Parabacteroides timonensis: one gene and its partner. The protein of the gene in region 2 interacts with the protein of the main gene of each other region in a pairwise test. Links are inferred from orthologs where the notes say so. Each region holds a gene or a part of one and is shown on either strand. Other genes may lie near its edges.

What was found.
Region 1: the proteins of BQ7394_RS03575 (region 2) and ndk interact in binary tests that used the Escherichia coli proteins (3 or more experiments, as listed by UniProt). The link is inferred for Parabacteroides timonensis from one-to-one orthologs.

What each region holds. Positions count from the first base shown.
Region 1 is NZ_LT669941.1:2,092,324-2,104,109, reverse strand. The notes cover bases 5,279-7,983. They hold ndk (nucleoside-diphosphate kinase), read right to left. Parts: upstream 7,010-7,983; coding sequence 6,548-7,009; downstream 5,279-6,547. Other genes in these bases: BQ7394_RS15970 (master DNA invertase Mpi family serine-type recombinase), read right to left, coding at 7,627-7,983; BQ7394_RS15990 (DUF4494 domain-containing protein), read right to left, coding at 5,750-6,259; BQ7394_RS15995 (YggS family pyridoxal phosphate-dependent enzyme), read right to left, coding at 5,279-5,753. Outside these bases: BQ7394_RS16020 (DUF3472 domain-containing protein), read left to right, coding at 1-570; BQ7394_RS16015 (CoA-disulfide reductase), read right to left, coding at 648-3,104; BQ7394_RS16010 (MarR family winged helix-turn-helix transcriptional regulator), read right to left, coding at 3,170-3,535; BQ7394_RS16005 (cupin domain-containing protein), read left to right, coding at 3,706-4,032; BQ7394_RS16000 (dihydroorotate dehydrogenase-like protein), read right to left, coding at 4,085-5,062; more of BQ7394_RS15995, read right to left, coding at 5,085-5,278; more of BQ7394_RS15970, read right to left, coding at 7,984-8,229; BQ7394_RS15965 (bifunctional fucokinase/fucose-1-phosphate guanylyltransferase), read left to right, coding at 8,550-11,387; BQ7394_RS15960 (Wzz/FepE/Etk N-terminal domain-containing protein), read right to left, coding at 11,406-11,786. UniProt on the Escherichia coli protein: Major role in the synthesis of nucleoside triphosphates other than ATP. The ATP gamma phosphate is transferred to the NDP beta phosphate via a ping-pong mechanism, using a phosphorylated active-site intermediate.
Region 2 is NZ_LT669940.1:704,508-715,802, reverse strand. Bases 155-3,041 are described here. They hold BQ7394_RS03575 (uracil-DNA glycosylase), read left to right. Parts: upstream 155-1,210; coding sequence 1,211-1,873; downstream 1,874-3,041. Other genes in these bases: BQ7394_RS03570 (putative LPS assembly protein LptD), read right to left, coding at 1,876-3,041; asnA (aspartate--ammonia ligase), read left to right, coding at 155-1,192. In the rest of the region: more of BQ7394_RS03570, read right to left, coding at 3,042-4,611; BQ7394_RS03565 (HDIG domain-containing metalloprotein), read right to left, coding at 4,722-5,264; BQ7394_RS03560 (hypothetical protein), read right to left, coding at 5,313-5,495; BQ7394_RS03555 (exo-beta-N-acetylmuramidase NamZ family protein), read left to right, coding at 5,652-6,851; BQ7394_RS03550 (sensor histidine kinase), read left to right, coding at 7,153-9,285; BQ7394_RS03545 (META domain-containing protein), read right to left, coding at 9,336-9,779; BQ7394_RS03540 (META domain-containing protein), read right to left, coding at 9,786-10,214; BQ7394_RS03535 (M23 family metallopeptidase), read left to right, coding at 10,391-11,295. UniProt on the Escherichia coli protein: Excises uracil residues from the DNA which can arise as a result of misincorporation of dUMP residues by DNA polymerase or due to deamination of cytosine.

The DNA of each region.
Region 1 (11,786 bases), on a different replicon or contig from region 2:
GCTATCCCGGAAGACCACCGTATCAAGTTACTGGCTCAGGGGAAAGATGTACATATCGGAGAGTTCGGCAACGAAGGCTCGGGTGGTCAAAGTTATCTGATTTATCCCTGGAAAGCCGGGCAAACTTATCGTGTGATTACACGTGTCCATCCAGATGGAAAAGGGAATACCGCTTATTATGCCTGGTTTTTTGCTCCCGAGGAGAATCAGTGGCGATTGATAGCAGGTTTCCTTCGCCCGCAAACAAATGCCTGGTATACCGGAGCGCATTCTTTCCTTGAAAACTTTATTCCGGGGCAAGGCTATCTGGAACGTAGCGTACGTTTTGGCAATCAGTGGGCTCGTACGGCTAAAGGTGAATGGAAGGAACTTACGGAAGGGATGTTTACTTATGATGCAACTGCCCGGGCCGGTGTTCGTCAGGACTATGCCGGTGGTGTGGCTGACAATATGTTCTTCCTTCGTAACGGCGGTTTCTTTAATGATAATACGGAATTTAAATCAGTTTTTATGCGCCAGCCGAATGGAGTGGCTCCTGAAGTCGACGTAACGACGTTGCCTTTAAAGTAAAAGCATATGACCTCTTTAAAAAAAGGATGCACCCTTTCCACGAAGAGGGTGCATCCTTTTTTTGTAGCTAATCTTGGTTAGATGAATAGGTTTACATTGGCATCTTCTGCGCGTTCCAGGTAAGTGGCAACACCGCCCAGTGTAACGTTATCCATCAGTTCTTCTTCCTTGACGCCCATCACATCCATACTCATGGTGCAGGCAATCATTTCGACACCATTTTCAGCGGCCTGTGCGATCAGGCTTTCCAGGCTGTCGATATGTTTTTTCTTCATGATCAGACGCATCATCCAACTTCCGGCGCCTCCCATGTTCATCTTCGATAGCTTCAGTTTACCGCTGTGAGCAGGAAGCATCCAGCCGAACATTTTTCCGAAGATATCTTTCGATACGGCCGGTTTCTGCCTTTTCTTGATTACGTTCAATCCCCAGAAGGTAAAGAACATGGTCACTTTCTTACCGGTAGAGGCCGCTCCGTTGGCGATGACGAAGGAGGCCAGCGCTTTATCCAGGTCGTCGCTGAATACGATCAGTGTTTTATTGTCGGCCCCGTTTACCATTTTGCAGGAACTTTTGGGTTCTGCTTTTTCGATTGTGGCGTGAATGATACCTGATTTATTCTCGACACTCACCAATTGTGCCCCTGTCATGTTGCACCAGGCTCCTACGTCTTTGCCGAAACCCTGGTCGGTGGCTGTGATCAGCAAACGATCGCCTGTATTTATTTCGGCATAATGCTTTTTCAATTGCATAACCGGTCCGGGGCATTGCAAGCCGCAGGCATCGATCTGTACGGTCTTCTGTGAAGCAGGGCGAGCGGAGGTTACAGCAGACGGTTCTTCCGGTTTTGTTGTTTGTTGATTACTTTCGGTCTGTTTTAAAACCGGTTTAGCGGTCGCGATACTCCATGTTTTATAACCACCGGACAGGTTTTTTACATCTTTATAGCCATGCTGAACCAGAATGCGGTAAGCCAGGTATCCGCGCAGACCAACGGCACAGGTCACCACGATCGGTTTATCTTTAGGCAATTCCGACAGGCGGTTGCGGAGTTCGTCGACCGGTATATTGATTGCACCCGGAATAGATCCCAAAGAATATTCGTCGGCCGTGCGTACGTCTACCAGGATGGTGTCGCTATTCAGTTGGCTTATTTTACGCCAATCTATAACCTCTACCTTTTTAGTAAGAATGTTTTCTGCCACATATCCGGCCATATTTACCGGATCTTTTGCCGATGAATAGGGGGGAGCATAGGCCTGCTCAAGTTCGGTCAGGTCGTAGACTGTCCCTTTGCGTTGTATAACCTGTTCTAGCATTTCGATCCGTTTGTCCACTCCATCGAATCCGACAACCTGTGCGCCCAGCAGCTGTCCGTTATCCGGTGAGAATAATATTTTGATAGACATCGGGACTGCTCCCGGATAATAACCGGCATGTGATGCCGAATGCGTATACGACGACTGATAGGGGATACCTTCGCGTTTTAACAACTTGGCATTGGCTCCGGCAGCAGCAACTGTCAGGTCGAATACCTTTGCAATAGAGGTGCCGATAGTGCCCTTGTATGTTTCACGGTTGCCGAACACGATATTGTCGGCAACGATGCGTCCCTGTTTGTTAGCCGGCCCGGCAAGTGGGATCAGGGCTGGTTTTCCTGTTACCGGATTGAGTACTTCAACGGCGTCTCCCAAGGCGTAGATGTCCGGATTGGAAGTTTGCATGTAATCGTTTACGGCAATGCCTCCTAATGATCCCAGGGATAATCCGGCTTCTTTTGCCAACCTGGTTTCAGGACGAACTCCGATACTGAGTAATACCAGGTCGGTTGTAATCTGTTTTCCGCTACGCAGATGAACGATGATCCCTTCAGGTGTTTCTTCGAAACGAGATACACCATCTTCCAGGCGGAGGTCCACCTGTTTTTCTATTAATTGCTGATGTACAATGGCAGCCATGGAATAATCCAACGGAGCCATGACTTGGTTTGCCATCTCAACGACCGCTACCTGGATGCCTAGATGATGCAGGTTTTCTGCCATTTCCAATCCGATAAATCCACCGCCCACTACTACTGCATGGCGCGGATTATTCCGGCTGACGTATTTTTTGATTGTGTCTGTATCGGGTACATTACGTAATGTGAATATCTTATCGCTATTGATCCCTTCGATGCCGGGACGAAGCGGTTCCGCTCCGGGAGAAAGAATTAATTTGTCATAATTTTCAATGTATGTCCGGGCTGTATTGAGTTCTCTTATTTCAACAGTCTTTTCTTTCGGATGGATGGCTGTGACTTCCTGCTCGGTACGAATATCTATATTAAAACGGGCGGTAAATCCCTGCGCTGTCTGTACGAACAGTTTGTCGCGCTCAGTAATAGTTCCGCCAATGTAATAAGGTAGTCCGCAATTGGCATAAGAGACATATTTGCCTCGTTCGAACAGGATTATTTCTGCATTTTCATCGATTCTGCGTAAACGGGCTGCTACGGTAGCTCCACCGGCAACTCCTCCAACTATTAAGTATTTCATGTTGTAGATATATTATTTTTATTATACATATTTGTCAATGGAAAACATATTGATAAAAAAAGGTTTTACCCTTTTTTCATGCATTGTTGCAATTTATCGAACAGACTATCGAAACGCAATTCGGCATTCATCATCTGCTGAACTTTCTCTTTACCTTTCGGGGTAAGAGAGAAGAACATCTGCCGCTTATCTTCCTTACTGATTGCACGGTGGATGAATCCTTTGTTTTCGACGGAAGTAATAACCTTGGATACTCGTGAATTCGATAAACCGATATAATCACAAATCGTACCGGCTGATTTTGCCAGGTTGTCTTTCAGGCAGCAAAGCAGCATGGCTTCATTGATTGTGATCTCATGTACCTCCGAGAATGCTTTCTCAAATTGGTACAATGTTTTATAGATGTCCTTTATTACGCAAATTGCTTCCATCTTGTTTTCTTTAATGATGGTGCAAATATAATAATATTTCAGATATAAATAGTGTTTAGTGGAAAATATTTTATTCTTTCTATAATAAAGGCGGTTAGAACATTTGTTTTTTGGAACTTGTTCTAATAAGGAATATTGGAAAGAAATGTAAAACATTTAATTCGGATAAAATGGAAAAGTTATTTCAAAAAGGAGTTGTAGTTGATTTAAGTAGTTGGGTTGATTATTCTGAAGGCGGAGTAGTCAGCAAACAGATTGTAAAAAGTGCAGCAGGTAATATAACCTTGTTTTCTTTTGATAAAGGGGAGGGACTGAGTGAGCATACCGCTCCTTTTGATGCCCTGGTTCAAATATTGGAAGGTGAAATGGAAATAGTAGTTGATGGAAATCATTCGAAAATGAAAGCAGGGGAGTCGTTGGTACTTCCGGCGAACGTTCCGCATGCTTTAACTGCTACAGAACGATTTAAAATGCTTTTGACTATGATCAAGGGATAAAAAAATGGACAAGGCTTCTCAACCTTGTCCATTTTTATTTTATAAGATGAATTTAGTCTCTGTTTGAGAAGTATTTCATAAACTGTGAACGCTCGTACATTGCCGGATTAGGAATGTTGGCATAGTTCAGTTTACCCTGGAATTGTGACAGGCTTTGATAGTGTGCCTGGTGCATCCATTCTTCTATGCAGGTAAGTACCTGTGAAATGATTTCACCGCCATGTGTATATAATGCGCTGCACATCTGTACGGCTGAAGCTCCTGCCAACAGGCATTTGATCACGTCTTCCCAGTCATGAATACCGGTAGAAGAAGCAATGCTTATTCCGGGTACCTTTCCGGATACAATTGCGGTCCAACGGATCGTATCACTTAGGTCGGAGTGGTTGCTGAACACATTGCCGGATACTATCTGCATATTATTAATGTCGATATCCGGCTGGTAGAAACGGTTGAACATAACGATACCGTCTGCTCCGTTTACCTTTAATGTGTTGACCAGTGCCGGGATATTTCCGACATTTTTCCCGATCTTTATAATAACAGGTATTGAAATCGTTTCCTTTACTTTCCGGATGATATTGACGTAGAGGTCGCGTATCTCGTCGGGGTTGTATTCCAAACTCGTTTCAAGGAAGAATACATTCAGTTCTAGAGCGTCTGCTCCTGCCAACTCTATCTGGCGGGCAAAATCAATCCATACATCAGACTTGTAACAGTTGATGCTGGCAATGATAGGAATGGTGCACTGTTCTTTCGTCTTTTTGATCAGTTCCAGATAGTTGTTTACCTGGTTTGCTTTTACATAACCGCGGATATAGTCAGCGGCCTCCGGATAATCGGAGTCCTGCATAAGCGAATCGCTCTGCATTTCGATTTGTTCCTCAAAAAGAGATTTGAGAACAATGGCTCCGGCACCGGCTTTTTCGAATTCTTTGTTTCGCTCAGGATTATTTGTCAAACCTGAACTTCCTACAATTAAAGGATTGCGAAGTGTTAGTCCCGCGTATTGGGTTTTAATGTCAATCATGTCAGATTCAATTTTAATGTAATTAGTACTCGCGTTCGCCGAAAATACTGGTTCCAACCCGTATCATAGTGCTACCCTGACGAATGGCAATCGGATAATCGTGGCTCATTCCCATGGATAACACTGCAAAATTATCATTTCCTTTGAAATATATAGATTTTAATTCACTGAAAAGTTCATGCAAGGTGTGAAATTCCTGTTCGATGAGCGTTGTATCATCTGTATAGGTCGCCATTCCCATCAATCCGCATATCTGAATATTCCTTAGTTCGGCGAGTTGTTCGTTTTGCAGAAGTTCGCGGCATTCGTCTGGTGACAGTCCGTGTTTTGTTTCTTCCTGTGCAACGTGTATTTCCAGCAAGACACGGATAACACGGCTGTTTTTTAAAGCTTGCTTATTTACTTCCTGCAATAATTTAAGAGAATCGATGCTATGGATCGTATGGATAAAAGGTGCGATATCTTTCACTTTATTGCTTTGCAGCGGACCGATAAAATGCCATTCTATATCACCCGGTAGTACTTTTTGTTTAGCCGTCAGCTCCTGTGCCCTGCTTTCGCCGAAGACACGCTGGCCAGCATTGTAGGCTTCCTCCAATGCTGCTGCCGGATGAAACTTAGACACGGCTACCAGCGTGACGTTTGCCGGTAACGATGCCTTTAGCTGTACTATATTCTGGGAGATGCTCATGCTTCCTGTGCTTTGTCTTCAGCCTGTTTCTTCTGTTCAGCAATCAGTTCTTCTCCTGATTTAGGTGTTTTGTCGTCGCTGGCAGAGAAGGGGAAAACATCCATCAGCATGGTTTCCGTAACCGATGCGATCGTGTAATCGGCCATTGTCCCTTTCATGCCTTCTTCCAGTACGGCGATGGCTTCTTTTAATGTGCATGCCTGGGCAAGCATTTGTGCTGCTGTTTTTTTCTCAGCACCGCTTTTCTCGTCGAGCGTGATGAAATAGACCTTGATCTTGTAGAAACGGTCGCCGTTTTCGTTGAAGAATAATTCAGAGAGGCGTGCGCGTTTAATGTCTGTAACAGTAAATTCGCCGGAAATGAACGGGCGGATTTCTTCGATGATACGTGCTTCTGCTTCCGTAAAGGAGAGGGCATCGACCAGGTAAGGTTCTGTTACTTTCTTTTGCATTCCGTTCTCCAGTACTTTTTCAAAGGAGACTTTACATTCAAACCAACTGTGCATATTGTTTTCTTTTAATTTTTGTCTGTACTCATGTTTAAAATACAGTACAAATATAGGTTCAATTCGGGAATAATACAACTGCAATGAATTTCTTTATTTATTTGGAAACATTTCATGCAAAGGGCTTGTTTATATGATATAGTGTGTTTTTCATGGTATTAGATTTTTAGATTAGTAATGAGGTTGTTCATCCGGTCCGGGAGGATAGGATGAGATATCTGAAATAAGAAAGCCGGAAAAGAGAAGACTTATCAACTCCTTTCCGGCTTTTATTATATCTTTGAATCCTTAAAATTCGTCGTTTGCGTAGAGACTGGGGAAATAATTCATTTTATAGTCAAATAGTTCATCCTCATTAAAGAATCTCTTTAATTCGATCTCTGCTGTTTCGAGAGAGTCGGATGCATGTACAATATTTTCCTGTACGCTCATGCTATAATCACCGCGAATGGTTCCGGGTGCAGCATTTCTGCCATTTGTTGCTCCGGCCAAGGTACGAACTACCTGTACTGCGTCGACTCCTTTCCAACAACAAACAATGACCGGGCATACAGCCATGGCATCTTTTACTCTTTGGAAGAAGGATTTTTCTCTGAGGTGGGCATAGTGTTCGCTTAAGAGATCATCAGTCAACCAGGTCATTTTCATGCCACAGAGTATTAATCCTTTCTTTTCAAAACGGGAAATGATCTCACCGATCAAACCTCGTTGAATGGTACATGGTTTTAATATAACAAGTGTCTTTTCCATACTGTTTTCTTTTATAAGGTTCTACGAATATTCTTGATAGCACTAATAATCCCAAAGATAGTGTATTTATTCACTATTAATTAATTTATAGTATAATAATGTGTAAAAACGAGATAAAAATAACAGGTTTTCACTATTACAAATATAATTCTATACTAAAGTGGGAACTGGGCTGTTTATCCATTTTAAGTTGGTTGTCCAGCTATCTGATTATTCTGCATTTTATTTTTATAAGCTTGTGTCCATATTTTTATATTCTTTGAATTTTCGTCCTTGGGTGTATTTGTTACAATCACAGTTTTATACCCAAAAATATCTGTTTTTATCCGAAGATTGACTGTATGTTTGCCTTTGATATGTGAATCATCCAATCTGAAATATTTCTTGATTAAGTTTTAATTCTAAAGTGCTTATAATCATCATGAAATAAAGTGTAAAATATCCCTTCAGAACACAAACATTCTTAACTTTGAATTCTTTGGGACAAGTGTCTTCCACATATTTAGAACAAACAAGTTTAAATAAACAATTTAGCTTAGGTTTCATTAGCTGGGATTGCATTGTTTAACAATTTAGACAGTAACTCTCCGGTTGACAATAACTTAATATTTCTATATTTAATCCAACTCAGGATTCATTTTCATAAAGTCTCTCAGTGTTTGCCGGTTTACTCCTAACTTCTTACTTATATACAATCTGGTTTTCTTTTCCTGCAGAAGTTTGCGTATCTGGCTTTCTTTTCCAGATAACTTATACAACTCGGATTTACCACCTTTAGGACGACCAAGCTTGGTCCCTTCTTTCTTTTTTCTGGCCAATGCTTCCTTGGTTCGTTGGGAAATCAGGTTACGTTCAATTTCGGCACTTAAACTAAAAGCAAAAGCCAAAATTTTACTGTTGATGTTGTTTCCTAACTCGTAGCGTTCTTTTACCGTAAGCACGAAAATGTCTTTTTCCATACATTGATGGAGAAAGCTCATAACCTGCATAAGATTACGACCCAACCGGGATAATTCGGTTGTGACCAAAACATCCCCTTTACGGATTTGTTTAATTAATCTACCAAGTTGCCGTTCTGCAACATCAGTTGTACCACTGATTGTTTCTTCTACCCAACGATCAATACGCATGTTCTTTACTTTTGCGAATTTTTCGATCTCGAATCGCTGATTTTCAGTACTTTGTTTGTCTGTACTGACTCTTACATAACCGTATATCATACAATCTGAAAATTAAATGAATAACTAAAGATACGTCAGAAAACTAAATGGTAAGGGGTGATTAGTAAAAACCAACGTTTTTTATCGTCAACTGGATATGTAAGTTGTTTTTCCCTGCAAATATGAATATAATAATTTAAATCAATAGTATCCTGAATTGTGAAATTAAATTAAAATTCAATGTCGGCACATCCAAAACAGGATCGAAAAATAATATCTGGATTGTTTTATTGTGCTATTGAGTAGGAAAAATTACTTTTGTATTAAAGAATAGATTATTAAACAGAAGCGATTTTCATCGTTTCCATGTAATTATAAGTATGAAAAAGTTGTTATCGCTCCCTCCCAATTTGGTGAGTAGTTTTCATGAAATCGCGAAAGTCGGCAGGAATGAATGGTTTTGCACATCCGATCCGGTTGGTGACCGTTTAGGATCCGGGGGAGGTACTACCTGGCTGGTGGAAGCTTGCCGGCAAAATGAAGCTCCGGAAACACCGGTAAAGGAATGGTTGGGTAGGGAAAAAAGAATATTATTGCATGCCGGAGGGCAGAGCCGGCGTTTACCGGGGTATGCTCCTTCCGGAAAAATATTGACACCGATTCCTGTTTTCCGGTGGGCGAGGGGACAGAAGTTATCGCAAAATCTATTGTCTTTACAGCTTCCTCTCTATGAGGAGATTATGGAGAAAGCCCCTGAATCGCTCCATACACTGATTGCCAGTGGGGATGTATATATACGAAATAGTCAACCGTTGCAAGATATTCCGGATGTGGATGTCGTTTGTTACGGGCTGTGGGTCGATCCGGCCCTGGCAACCAATCATGGCGTGTTCGTGTCGAACAGGCAGACACCCGATAAGCTTGACTTTATGCTTCAGAAACCATCTCTGGCCGATCTGGGGCAGTTGGCCCAGGCCCATCTTTTTCTGATGGATATAGGCGTGTGGTTACTAAGTGATCGGGCTATGGAGTTGCTGATGAAACACTCGTATACAGCCGATGGAAAGACAATGAAGTCGTACGACCTCTATTCCGAATTCGGACTGGCTTTGGGTGAACACCCCCGTATTCCTGATGATGAGTTGAACCAGTTGAGTGTGGCTATCCTTCCTTTGGAGGGAGGGGAGTTTTATCATTATGGGACGAGCCGCGAACTGATCTCTTCGACGCTGACCGTGCAGAATCTGGTCCGCGACCAGCGGGCTATCATGCACCGGAAGGTTAAACCTCATCCTGCCATGTTTGTGCAGAATGCATCGATTAATATTACCCTGACTGCCGCGAACTCGGAGTTATGGATTGAGAACAGCTATATAGGTAAGCACTGGAAGCTGGATAACCGACATATTATAACCGGAGTTCCTGAAAATGATTGGGTGTTAGATATCCCGTCCGGTGTTTGTCTTGATGTTGTACCTGTCGGAGAACAGGACTGGGTGGCCCGTCCGTATGGATTCAATGATCCGTTTAAAGGAGCATCGACTGATGAGAAAACTGTTTTTATGGGATATCCTGTCGCTAAGTGGGCAGAGGAAAGAGGCATCCTATTGGAGGCTTTCGCTGACTTACAGAATGCTGCATTATTCCCAGTTTGTAAGAATATAGAAGAATTGGGTTTGGTTATGCGGTGGATGGTTTCTGAACCGGAACTGCAAAGTGGCAGGGATATATGGAAGTCGTCAGAGAAAATGTCAGCGAATGAATTATCCGATCGTGCCAACCTGAGCAGACTCTTTGTCCAGCGTGAGAAATTCCGTTATGCCAATTGGCCTATGTTGGCAGCCAATCACGAGAAAAGCGTATTCTACCAATTGGACCTGGCAGATGCTGCTCGCGAATTTTCAGGGGGGAATCTGGATTTACCGGATGTACTTCATTCTGAAACACCTTTGATGAAACAGATACATAACCGGATGTTTCGGGCTCGTGTATTACAATTGGAAGGGAAACCGTATGAGGGAGAGCAACAGGAAGCCTTTTCTTTATTACGGGAAGGGTTGATCGGCTCTGTATCCGGAGAAAAGCAATCTCCTTATCTGAATGTATATCGTGACCAAATTGTGTGGGGGCGAAGTCCGGTCCGTATCGACCTGGCTGGTGGATGGACTGATACTCCTCCTTATTGCATGTACGCCGGAGGGAATGTGGTCAATGTAGCCATCGAGTTGAACGGTCAACCACCTTTGCAGGTATATGTAAAGCCTTCGAAAGAATATAAGATCATCTTGCGTTCTATCGACCTGGGGGCGATGGAAGTTGTTTCTACCTGGGATGAATTGCGTGATTATAAAAAGATCGGTTCTCCTTTCTCTATCCCAAAAGCGGCTTTGTCTCTAGCCGGCTTTATCCCTGAATTTTCTGCAACGCATCACTCTTCACTGAAAGATCAGTTGAAAAGTTTTGGTTGTGGACTGGAAGTTACTTTACTGGCGGCTATTCCGGCTGGATCGGGACTCGGGACCAGTTCCATTTTGGCAGCAACCGTGCTTGGAGCAATATCCGATTTTTGTGGTCTGGCGTGGGATAAAAGTAAGATAGGATATCGTACCTTGATTTTAGAGCAACTGCTTACAACAGGCGGGGGCTGGCAGGATCAGTATGGCGGGGTATTACATGGTCTGAAACTGTTACAGACAGGAGAAGGCTTCAATCAGAATCCTTCCGTGCGCTGGTTACCGGAATATTTGTTTACCGACCCGCAATATCAGGCTTGTCATTTGTTATATTATACAGGAATAACCCGTACGGCCAAGAATATCCTGGCAGAGATTGTACAAGGTATGTTCCTGAATAGTACCACGCATCTTCGTCTGCTTTCAGAAATGAAAACGCATGCTCTGGATATGTTCGATGCTATTCAATGCGGTAATTTTGAAATGTACGGTAAACTTATCGCAAAGACCTGGGAACAGAAGAAGGCACTCGATTCCGGAACGAATCCTCCTGCGGTAGAAGAACTGATCGCGCAGATAAAAGAGTATGCCTTAGGTTATAAACTACCTGGAGCAGGAGGTGGCGGCTATTTGTATATCGTAGCAAAAGACCCGGAAGCTGCTTTGCTGATACGTAAACAGTTGACGGCTTCTCCGCGTAATCCGAATGCCCGTTTTGTAGAAATGGGGCTTTCGGATAAAGGATTGCAGATCAGCCGGTCCTGACAGGAAGAGACAGAGTTGTTAGAATAATTGTTTATCCTTGATTAATAGGTAACCGGCCATTCCCGTCAGCGTAATAAACAGGAAACCGATAAGTATCAGTACCTTTTTAGGTGCTGATGCTTTTAGCGGGACAGTAGCCGGCTCTATGATCGTATAGATCGGTGTTTGTTCCTGTACCCGCAGTTTATCCTGTTCCAACTTTTGTGCCAGTGTATTATAGACATTGAATGTCAGCGTCATTTCATTGCGCAATCTTTCCTGTTCTGTCCGGTAACTGGCTGAAATGATATTCTTATTACTATCCTCGAAAGTAGCATAAGCCTTTTGTGCCTTATAATAGGCGGCCTGGGCCTCCTTCAGTACTTTATCGGTGAATTCAAGATCCTGTTTGGCCTTTTG
Region 2 (11,295 bases):
TTTTCTGTTATACAACACATGTTTTGATATTTTGCAATCATCATTGCCATATATCCTGCCATTTTGCAAATAAAAACGGCTTTCGCATTGCTATTTTACCATTAATCATTATCTTTGCCACGCATATTTTACAAACACAAAGCACAACAAGTATATGAGCTATTTAATTAAACCTGCAGGATATAAAGCTTTGCTTAACTTATCTCAGACAGAAATGGGGATTAAGAAAATCAAAGACTTTTTCCAGCAAAATTTATCTTCCGAACTACGGCTACGCCGTGTTACGGCACCTTTATTCGTTCTTAAAGGGATGGGTATCAACGATGACCTAAACGGGACGGAACGTGCCGTGACCTTTCCGATCAAGGACTTGAACGACTCAAAAGCCGAAATCGTACATTCACTGGCCAAGTGGAAACGTCTTACCCTGGCCGACTATAATATTGAAGAAGGCTACGGAATCTATACCGATATGAATGCTATCCGTTCGGATGAAGAACTGGGTAATCTCCATTCACTGTATGTAGACCAGTGGGACTGGGAACGGGTTATGAGCCCCAGTGAACGCAATATCGAATATCTAAAAGAGATCGTACGGCGTATTTATGCCGCTATGGTTCGCACCGAATATCTGGTTTACGAAATGTTCCCGAACATCCGACCGGCACTTCCGCAGCAGATTCATTTCATTCATTCCGAGGATTTATTGCAAAAATATCCTACCTTTACACCGAAAGAACGGGAAGACGCTATTTGCAAGGAATACGGAGCCGTATTTATTATCGGTATCGGATGTAAACTGAGCAACGGAGAGAAGCATGACGGACGTGCCCCGGACTACGACGACTGGTCGACTGTGGCTGAAAACGGCCAGACCGGACTGAATGGCGATTTGCTGGTTTGGGACGATGTATTGAACCGCTCGCTTGAATTATCGTCTATGGGTATCCGTGTGGATAAAGAAGCTTTGGAACGTCAACTTAAGATCTCTAATGCCGAAGAAAAGAGAGAACTATACTTCCACAAACGTCTACTGAGCGGCGAACTGCCCCAAAGCATCGGTGGTGGTATCGGACAAAGTCGTTTGTGTATGTTCTATCTGCGCAAAGCCCATATCGGAGAGATACAAGCAAGTATCTGGCCGGAAGAGATGCGTCAGGAAGCCCGTGCAGCAGGAATGCACTTAATTTAGTTGACAATTGATATAAATATGGATGTAAAGATCGAAAAAAGCTGGAAAGAACGGTTAGCTCCTGAATTTGAGAAAAGTTATTTTAATGAGCTGATCAACTTTGTAAAACAGGAATACCGTCAGGGAGCCGTATATCCTCCCGGACCTTATATCTTTAATGCTTTTGAACATTGCCCGTTTGAAAAGGTAAAAGTGGTCATACTGGGACAGGACCCTTATCACGAGCCGGGACAAGCGCATGGGCTTTGTTTTTCGGTGCAGGACGGAACGCCTTTCCCTCCTTCTCTGATCAATATATTCAAAGAAATAGAAAGCGACCTTGGTAAACCGATGCCCAACAGCGGTAATCTGTTGCGCTGGGCTGACCAAGGCGTGTTATTACTGAACGCAACACTGACGGTTCGTGCACATCAGGCCGGTTCACACCAGAACAGAGGATGGGAGGCATTTACCGACGCTGTCATTCACAAACTGGCTGAAGAACGTAGCCATATCGTTTATATCCTCTGGGGATCATACGCACAACGGAAAGGTGCATTCATCGATGCTTCACGTAATATGATATTGAAGTCAGCACACCCTTCACCCCTTTCGGCTTATCGCGGCTTCTTCGGGAACAAGCATTTCAGCAAGGCGAACGATTACCTGATAGCGACAGGTCAGACACCTATTGAATGGTAACATTAATACCAGCTTTGCCCTTCACGCACATTACTGCTCTGGTTATACTTCAGGTCTTTCAACAAGGAAGAACTTACAGCGATAGAGAAGGTGTACGATTTATACGGCCCTACCGGTACAAAACTTGCTGACATCTGGAAACAGTGCAGATTACGGGTGACATTACAAGTCATGAACGAAATCTTGTTATTGTCGAAGTCGTAAGTGGCATTGAAGTTAAAACTCCAGTTCTTGGTCGGCTGGATATTTCCGTTAAAACTCAATGCATGCGTCAGTTTGTATTTATACTCCAACTTGTTGGGATCGAAGTCTCCGTAACGCAACTGCATACTGTAATTGAATGATAAACTCCATGGGATCTTAGTGATCAGATAACCATCCGAATCATACTCGCCGGTATCTTTCTTCTTTCCACGCAGACGACCACCCTCCTTCTCTTCCGGTGGATTGGCATCATCGGGATTCTCGGCAGTCAGGTCTTCGAGTTCGCCATCGCCGATATTATCTTCAGGTATGTTGCTGTCGGTTCCACCTCCGAACCATTTCTTAAAGGTATCGTTATTAAAGGTATAAGCGAAGCTGGTTCCGGTATTACGCAAACGGCCGATACCTTTTCCTGCTTTCCAACGTGGAATATCTACCCTGACAGGGTTACCCTTGCTGTCCGCTTTGTAAGTATAGGTATCAAAAGTTCCGTTCAGATTTAAGGTATAGCTTTTCGAGAACTTAAGACGTAAACCGACAGACAGGTCACTCCATTTGAAGGAGTCGGCAGCCATATTATAACTCATTCCCAACGATAACTTATCGATCAGGCTGATCTTACGGAAGCCGGTAGTGTCACGATCGGATTTGATTTTCATTTCGACATTGTTATCCAACGTAAAGTTCAAGCTCCCCTGCTTTCCATTAGGGATAGAACCGTTATGCGCGAAAGGAGAATAAACATAATCGATCGGATCGCCGTTAGCATCGATATACTGGTAATGATCGTAGAAACCGAAAAGACTTCCCCCAAAGTCGGGAGCTGCACTAATGCTGACAGACGGCTCAAAGCGGTGACGGATCATCTGCACCTTATCTCCCAGGAAAGGAAGCGGTTTATAGAAACCATATAAGGTAGTCGAAGCAGATACAGATGCGTTATAATTGTAGATACGGTAAAATCCATAGGTTGTATCACGGTTTACCAGGCTGTTCAATTTCGGGTCGAACTGTTTCGTAATCTTACTTGTATACCAGCTTTCCTTATAATTAAATGAAGGAGAAATGTTGATATATTTAAATGCCGTAAACGTGGCACTGACCGGAATACTATGTTCCATCGAGTTCTTCCAGTCCTTGATAAGATTTGACTTGAATAATAAGTTTTCCTTTGTTGTGATACTATTCTTGAAATAGCCGGAATAACTCATCGAAATCTTTTCATACCAACGTTCTTTTCCGATAGGGTTCTTACGTTTGAACGGGAAGATACGGCTCAATGTGATTGTCAGGTTAGGCAAGGTGACAGCGATAGACGAGTCCCTGGATGACTGGTTGACATTCATTGTAGCGGAAAGAGAAAGCGGGTTATTCGGAAAACGTTGTGTTATATTGATACTCGAACCTTTTGTATTCGAGATAGCGTCCGAGTTATTCGTATTTAAGAAACCGTTCGCTTTATTACGGTCGAAACTACTGGTCGAGAAGTTCACACTGGCAGAGAAAGTACGGTACGGATTTGCTTTCGGGTCTTGCGAGTGTGTCCAGTTCAACCGGAAGTCTTTATTCAAACTATAGTCGGGAAGCCCTTTATCACCAAACTTCGTTACCTGGTAAGCGGCATTGAAATTACCGGAGAACAGGTATCGTTTCCTATAAGAGGATTGCGCCTGAAGCCCCCATGAACCTTTGGTATATATCTCACCGGTAACAGCCAGATCGATATAATCGCTTAAGGCAAAGTAATATCCCCCGTCACGTAAACCGAACCCACGATTGGAGTCGTCGGTATACGTCGGCATAATCACACCGGATGAATAGGTACTCGAGAAAGGGAAGAAACAAAAAGGCAATCCGATCGGATATAGCGGTACATCTTCAATAACCATATAAACAGGGCCTGTAACGATATTCTTTTTAGGCCGGACCTTGGCTTTGGTCATCTGAATATAGAAGTGAGGATGATCGTGTTCATCGCAGGTCGTATATTTACCGCCTACCATGTTCAATACATCGTCGTCCATCTTCTTTGTACGCCCGGCAGTTACATACCCTTCCCCTTGCTGGGTAATCACATCGGTGATATATCCCTTCCGGGTCGTAAAGTTATAACGCATCGTCTTCGATTCATACTCCTGATCGCCATCCTTGAATAAAGGATAACCGAACTCGTCACCGATCGAATCGAGGCCGAACTTCGCGAATACCAGACTGCTGTCCATATTCATCTCGATCACTTCCGCCTGTAGTCCGATTTGCTGGTACTTAACATCGCCTTCACCGTACAGATAAGCCCAGTTACCTGCAGTCATTACGATAGAGTCTTTAGCCTGGTAAGCCACAGGAGCATCCAGGCCGGTCTGCTTCTTGGGAACAGTATCAGAAGCTAAGACTGTACTGTCGGTCGCAACAGGGACTATGGTATCCCCAACAACAGCCAACACAGTATCCGTCGGGGCAACCAGCTCCTGCGAATACATCATCAAAGCCCCGGCGAGGAAATATAATAGGATAATTAAGCCTCTGTATTTCATTAATTAAGTTGACAGATGACAGATGATAGTTGACACATAAAAGCGAAAGAACTATCAACTGAATTGTTACAGCATGCAAATGTATAACAAATTAATGAGCCCTTCTGCTTTTATTCCCCTAAAAAGAGTTTACACCAGTTATCAAAACGTATAACGGTCTCCTCGCCATACTTTACAAGACCTTGTTTTACTTTCTCGACCGGCTTCTCTTTATCTAACTTCGTCTTACTATAAAATTTGTCGGCAAAGCAAATCAATTGCTCTTCCAACGAAACCGGCACCATGACCCGGTGAGGCAACGGAAGGTGTCTCTCTTCTATCATTTCCAGGGTGATACCGGTTCCTGTATGCCGTTCGCATACCAGAGCATGACGCGGGAAGCCTTCTTGCCGCATCAGGTCGGCACCTAAATAACCATGACAAATATATTCTGCCGAACCATGGCAATCGATCTCCGGTGCGTTACACTGAAATATGCCGATATCATGAAGCATAGCAGCTTCTTCTATAAACGGAAGATCGAGATCCATTTCCGGGTGCAAGCGGGCAATGCTTAACGCTTTGTCGGCTACACTACGACTGTGTGTTACTAAAATATGCCAGGCATCCGATTCTGCCGGATAATACTTTGAAATAATATCAAGAGGATTCATTTTATCTATGCTTTATATTCAGACCGCAAAGATACACATATTTTAAAATCAACCGCGGCAGCCCAGACTGTCTTCATCAGGATTTATCTCACGCACGGCCTCTTTCACCTCCTTTTTAGTCACTTTTCCTTGGGTTGCTACCTGCTGCACCGGATAACGTCCTTCTTTACGATCCAGTACTAAAGCTTCTGTTTTCGCTTTTTCTTTGATTCTTGGTAATTTCGTTGCCATATAATTATTCATTTATGTTTACGATATTTCAACAGGATGAAGAAGCGGATAGTTCATGGGAAACATGTTAAATATAAACACTTTTAATCCGCTCTATAGCTTTTATGCAACGAACATTTGCTACTTTTGTAACCAAGATACATTAGGAAACATATTATGAAAACAGTTTTCAGACTTACGCTTTGGCTTCTTGGTATACTATTTTTACCTAGAATTCAAGCGATTACCCCTCAGGCTCCCCTCGTACTCGGAGCCGAACGAATAGATGTGGTAACCCGCCTGTTACAGGATAAACAAGTCGGACTGGTTGTTAACCAAACATCTATCCTCGAGAAACAGCAGAAGCATCTGTTGGACGCCTTACTGGAGCAAGGTATCCAGGTAAAAAAAGTATTTGCTCCCGAACATGGTTTCAGAGGAACCGCAGATGCCGGAGCCGATATTAAAGACAGCCGCGACCTGAAGACCGGTATCCCTATTATATCTATCTATGGAAAAAATAAAAAGCCGACAGCCGAACAGTTGCAAGGACTGGATGTAATCGTATTCGATATACAGGATGTAGGAGTCCGCTTTTATACTTACATAAGCACGATGCATTATGTGATGGAAGCTTGTGCCGAAAACGGAGTAGAGTTTATCGTGCTCGACCGCCCCAACCCGAATGATTTCGTAGACGGACCGATCCGTAAAAAAGGATTCGAGTCATTTGTCGGTGTAGATCCTCTTCCTATATTACACGGCCTGACGATTGGCGAACTGGCCTGGATGATAAACAGCGAAGGATGGCTGAAAAGTTCACCCGACAGTTGCAAGTTGCATATTGTCAAGATGGAGAACTGGCGGCATGGAGATCCTTACTGGTTACCGGTCAAGCCCTCTCCCAACCTGCCTAACGACCAGTCGATCCGCCTCTATCCCTCGCTTTGTTTCTTCGAAGCTACAAATATCAGCATCGGACGTGGTACTTATTACCCATTCCAGGTAATCGGTTTTCCGGACAGGAAGTACGGGGATTTCTCTTTTACTCCGGTGTCGCTTCCCGGGTTCGATACCAATCCCTTGCAAAAAGACAAAGAGTGCTACGGTATAGATCTTCGAGAATATCCTTTTGAAGGTGGCCTGAGCTTACACTTCTTCCTCGATTTCTATAATAAGGCCGGAAAAGACCAGGCTTTCTTCTTCTCACGCCCTCATTGGTTCGATTTACTAGCGGGTACAAAAGAACTCAGATATCAAATCGTGAGAGGATTATCGGAAGAGGAAATACGGGAAAGCTGGAAACCGGAACTGGACAGTTATAAACAGATGAGAAAGAAATACCTGCTTTATCCGGATTATCCCGTAAAAAAATAACTATTTCCTAAGAACCGTTGATTTTGTTCACCTTTTAATTATCTTTGCGTGCAATTACGGAAATAAAATACACAGTGTTATACGTCGGTACGGTTGCCCGTGTATAACACTGTGCATTATATAAGCAAACTAATAGAAAAGGGCAGAGCAATTTAACGGGATATATTTCTTGAAAAGTTTTTTACAAATACTGTTTTTCCTTCTTTTATTCATTCCGGTGAAAGAGACAGGAGTATTAAAAGCACATACAAATGAGCCTTTATACAAGATATTGGTAATACACTCCTATACAGAAGACCTTGTGGCCTACTCTAAATTCAGCAATTTGATCTCTGAAAAGCTGGAAAAAAAGAATATCAATACCGATGTCCGTACATTCTACCTGGATAGCGAACGCTATAACGAAGCAGAAGAAAATGCGAAGATGTACGAATACCTCGACTCGATCCGACAATGGAACCCGGATATCATCTTAGTAAATGACGACCAGGCCACCTATACATTGATGGCATGTAACCATCCTTTCGGAAAAACAAAGCCTGTGATCTTTTCGGGAGTAAATTTTCCCAATTTCCCTTTATTGGATCAACACCCAAACTTCTGCGGATTCTGGGATAAACCGGATTACATCACCACAATCGAACTCATAGAAAAACTATACGGTCCCTCCAATATACTTTTCTTCAAACATGCCCGATTTATGGGAAGGGAGTCTTTCAGGACTATTCAGGAGGAAGTGAGAGGTACGGGCAGAACCATACGGATCGGTTTATTCCATCAAAAGAAAAATGAATATCCTGAAGATATCTGTCCCGGCGAACCGGGTAAGTCGATCCTGTACACCACGGAAACGGCTTTTCTCTCGGCAAAAGGACTATTGGCAATCTTCCAGAGCAAGCCATACACCGCTTGCCTGCAAATCATACTCGACTTCGATGTCTTAACGATCGGACGTCTGGCTAATGTCCCCAATTTTACCGTTATCAACAACGGTTTTAATGATGGTAAAGGAATTACAGGCGGTTATTTCACCACGCTGGAAATACAAACCGATATCGTATCGGAAAGAGCTGCAGCAATTATCAACGGGAAGAAACCTTCAGACTTTCCTCTGGCAGAGAGTCCGAAAGTCTATGCCTTCGACTGGGACGAGATGCAGCGTTTCGATATAAAAATGAATGAACTACCGGCCGGCAGTGTCATTTATAACCAGCCGTTCTATGAACGTTATCACAAAACGATGATAATAGGAGGTATCTTCTTCCTGGTACTCGTTATTTATGTCATTACCCAACTATTCTACTTATATAGAAACGAATACAAACGCAAACGGCAAATACAAACAAACCTGATAAAAGAAAGACGTTTCCTGCGGCTTGCCATGGAGGGAGGAAATACCTATGCCTGGCGACTGGAAAACGGAGTCTTCATTTTTGAAAACGATTTCTTTACCGCCAATCAGATTATACCGCGTAAAATGCCGCTTGACGAATTATTATCCTTAACACATCCGGACGACCAGGAACATCTGAGTAGTCATATCCGGGATATAAACTCCGGGATATGGGAAGAAACGACTATCCAATGTCGTTTTAACTTCAGTGGGAAAGGATATAGCTGGTGGGAATTACGTTATAATCACGGAGAAGATAAATCTGAACCCGATCAAACAGTGATAGGTCTTTGCCTGAACATACAGTCTTTCAAGGAGAAGGAACAAAAACTCATCATCCTGCAGGAGAAAGCGGAAGAGGCCAATAAGATGAAATCGGCTTTCCTTGCTAATATGAGCCATGAAATACGAACTCCCTTGAATGCCATTGTCGGCTTTTCGAACCTTTTACAGGAAGATACGGATCTGGGGGAAGAAGAAAAAGAATTATTCAAAGACACGATCAACAAAAACAGTAATCTATTATTGAAACTGATCAACGACATCCTGGAACTATCACGCATCGAGTCGGGTCGTATGAGTTTCACTTTCGAGACATTCAAACTGAATGACCTGATAGAAGAGATCTACCAGACACATCATCTGCTGATCCCTGCCCACATACAGTTTATAAAAGACGTTCCGGAAGTTTTCGTAGAGGTATATGCAGACCGTTTCCGGCTTACCCAGGTGATCACTAACTTTATCAACAATGCTGTCAAATTCACGAAGAACGGATACATCAAATTGGGATACAATTATAACCAGAATGAGAAGCTGGTATATATCTACGTGGAAGATACAGGTATCGGTATGTCGAAAAGTGCTCTCGATAAAGTATTCGAGCGATTCTACAAGCAGGATGAATTTGCGCAAGGTACCGGTCTCGGACTCTCCATCTGCAAGACCATAGCCGAACGGCTGAAAGGAGATGTCCTGGTCAGCTCCATGGAAGGCAAAGGCAGTCGCTTCACCCTAAAGATGCCCGCTAAACAGATATAAAAAAAGGCGGCCCCATTACAGAACCGCCCCAAGCGCTTTACAACATTACCTTATTTCTTTTGAATAACCATCAACTTCCCATTATCTGTTCCATAGAGGGCTATTATATTCACTGGTTTTGTTTCTCCTTCAGCTTGGAAACGAACCACCTTATTCAATGCTTCCAGAAATTCCTGCTCACCCTTCATGTCAGGACAAGCCATACGGGTGGTAGCAACCTGCGGAAACTTGATGATGTTTTTCTGTGCATCCGTATACTCGATGTTACCGTTCATACGGTTACAGCCGGCGTTACCAGACAGATGTTTACGGGCAACATCGATCACAATCAATTGTTTGCTGTCTGCGGGGTCCAGTTTCTTCCCGTTCAGTTCTACGACACTCCATTCACCGTCGAGATCAGAAAAGGAGGCCACAACGGCTTTCTGAGATTTACAGGAAGCAAATACGGCAATACCTACCACAGCCAGACAGAGAAATAAATACTTCTTCATCTCTGATTAGTTTTTAGACAGGACTAATAACACGTTACCATCTTTATCAACCAGCGTCATTTCATTCTCCGAACTACCGGCTTTTACTGCATTCACATTAACCATAGCCTGCATGATAGCATCTTCCGTCGCCATATCCGGACAAGCCATCATTGTAGCTGCTCCCGGAGCGATCGTGATCGCTGAAACATCATTGGCATCCAATGTAACAGTGGTATTGAACATATTGCAACCGGCATTACCGTGCAACTTATTCTGTGCCATATCGAATTCCATATATGGAGGTAATCCTTCTTTCAAGATCTTTTCGCCTTTTACTTCAATTACATTCCATTTACCTTCCAGTTTCTTAGCATCTGTTTTGGCTTCAGAACAAGAAATCATCATTCCCAATACCATCGGAAGCATTAATACATAAAAAATTACTCTTTTCATAATCTATACTATTTGTTATATCACTTACAGAAATAAGACGTCAAATACGCCTAAATTGTTCCGCAAAAGTAAGCTATTTAGTCAACATTAACAAATGGATACAAATCATGCGAATGTACCACTTTATATTTTCCGTAAGTTTGCAGCTCGATGGATAAACAATAAAAGAGGATATAATGAAGGGATTCAACATTGCACCTATTTTGATCTTATTATTCATACTAGGTCTCTCCTGTAAAAACACGCCCGAACAAACCGAAGAAGAAGTCGACAGCGAATGGATCGACAGCCAGCAACGCGTCTATCAATATGGCGTATGTATAGATACACTGGACGTGAAAGATTATAAGATGAAGAACGGCGACAACCCGGCTTCTATTTTTTCCAGCTTGGGCTTTTCTGCTTTGATGGCAGACAGTATCAGCCGGTCGTCTGTTGAAGTGCTCGACCCGACCAAACTACAAGCGGGTATGCACTACTACACATTCACAATGCAGGACAGTACGGCACAGATCCGTTACATCGCTTTCGCCAAGTCGCGGACAGATTATGCTGTGATCGACCTTACCGGCGATACCATACGTGCCTACGAATTCAATAAACCGATCACCTTAAAAAGGCACTACGTGGAAGGTACGCTGAATTCCTCTCTATGGAACGTTCTCCAGTCGAACGGGGTGAACCCGTTGCTGGCAATCAATATTGCCGATGTCTTTGCCTGGCAGATAGATTTCTACGACGTAAAAGAGGGCGACTCGTTCCGTGTACTGTACGATATTGCTTATATCGACGACACGACCGCATTAAATATAAACGGTATCCGGGGAGCTGTATTCAATCACCAGGGGAAAGACTTCGTTGCTATTCCTTTTACCCAGGACAGCGTATTCGAATATTTCGATCAGGAAGGAAACAGTTTACGCAAGGCTTTCCTTAAAGCACCGTTAGATATATTCCGCATAACTTCACGCTTCACCAATGCTCGTTTCCACCCGATATTGAAACGTTACCGTGCGCATCATGGAGTCGATTATGCGGCTCCTGTCGGGACACCGGTAAAAAGCATCGGGGCCGGAACGGT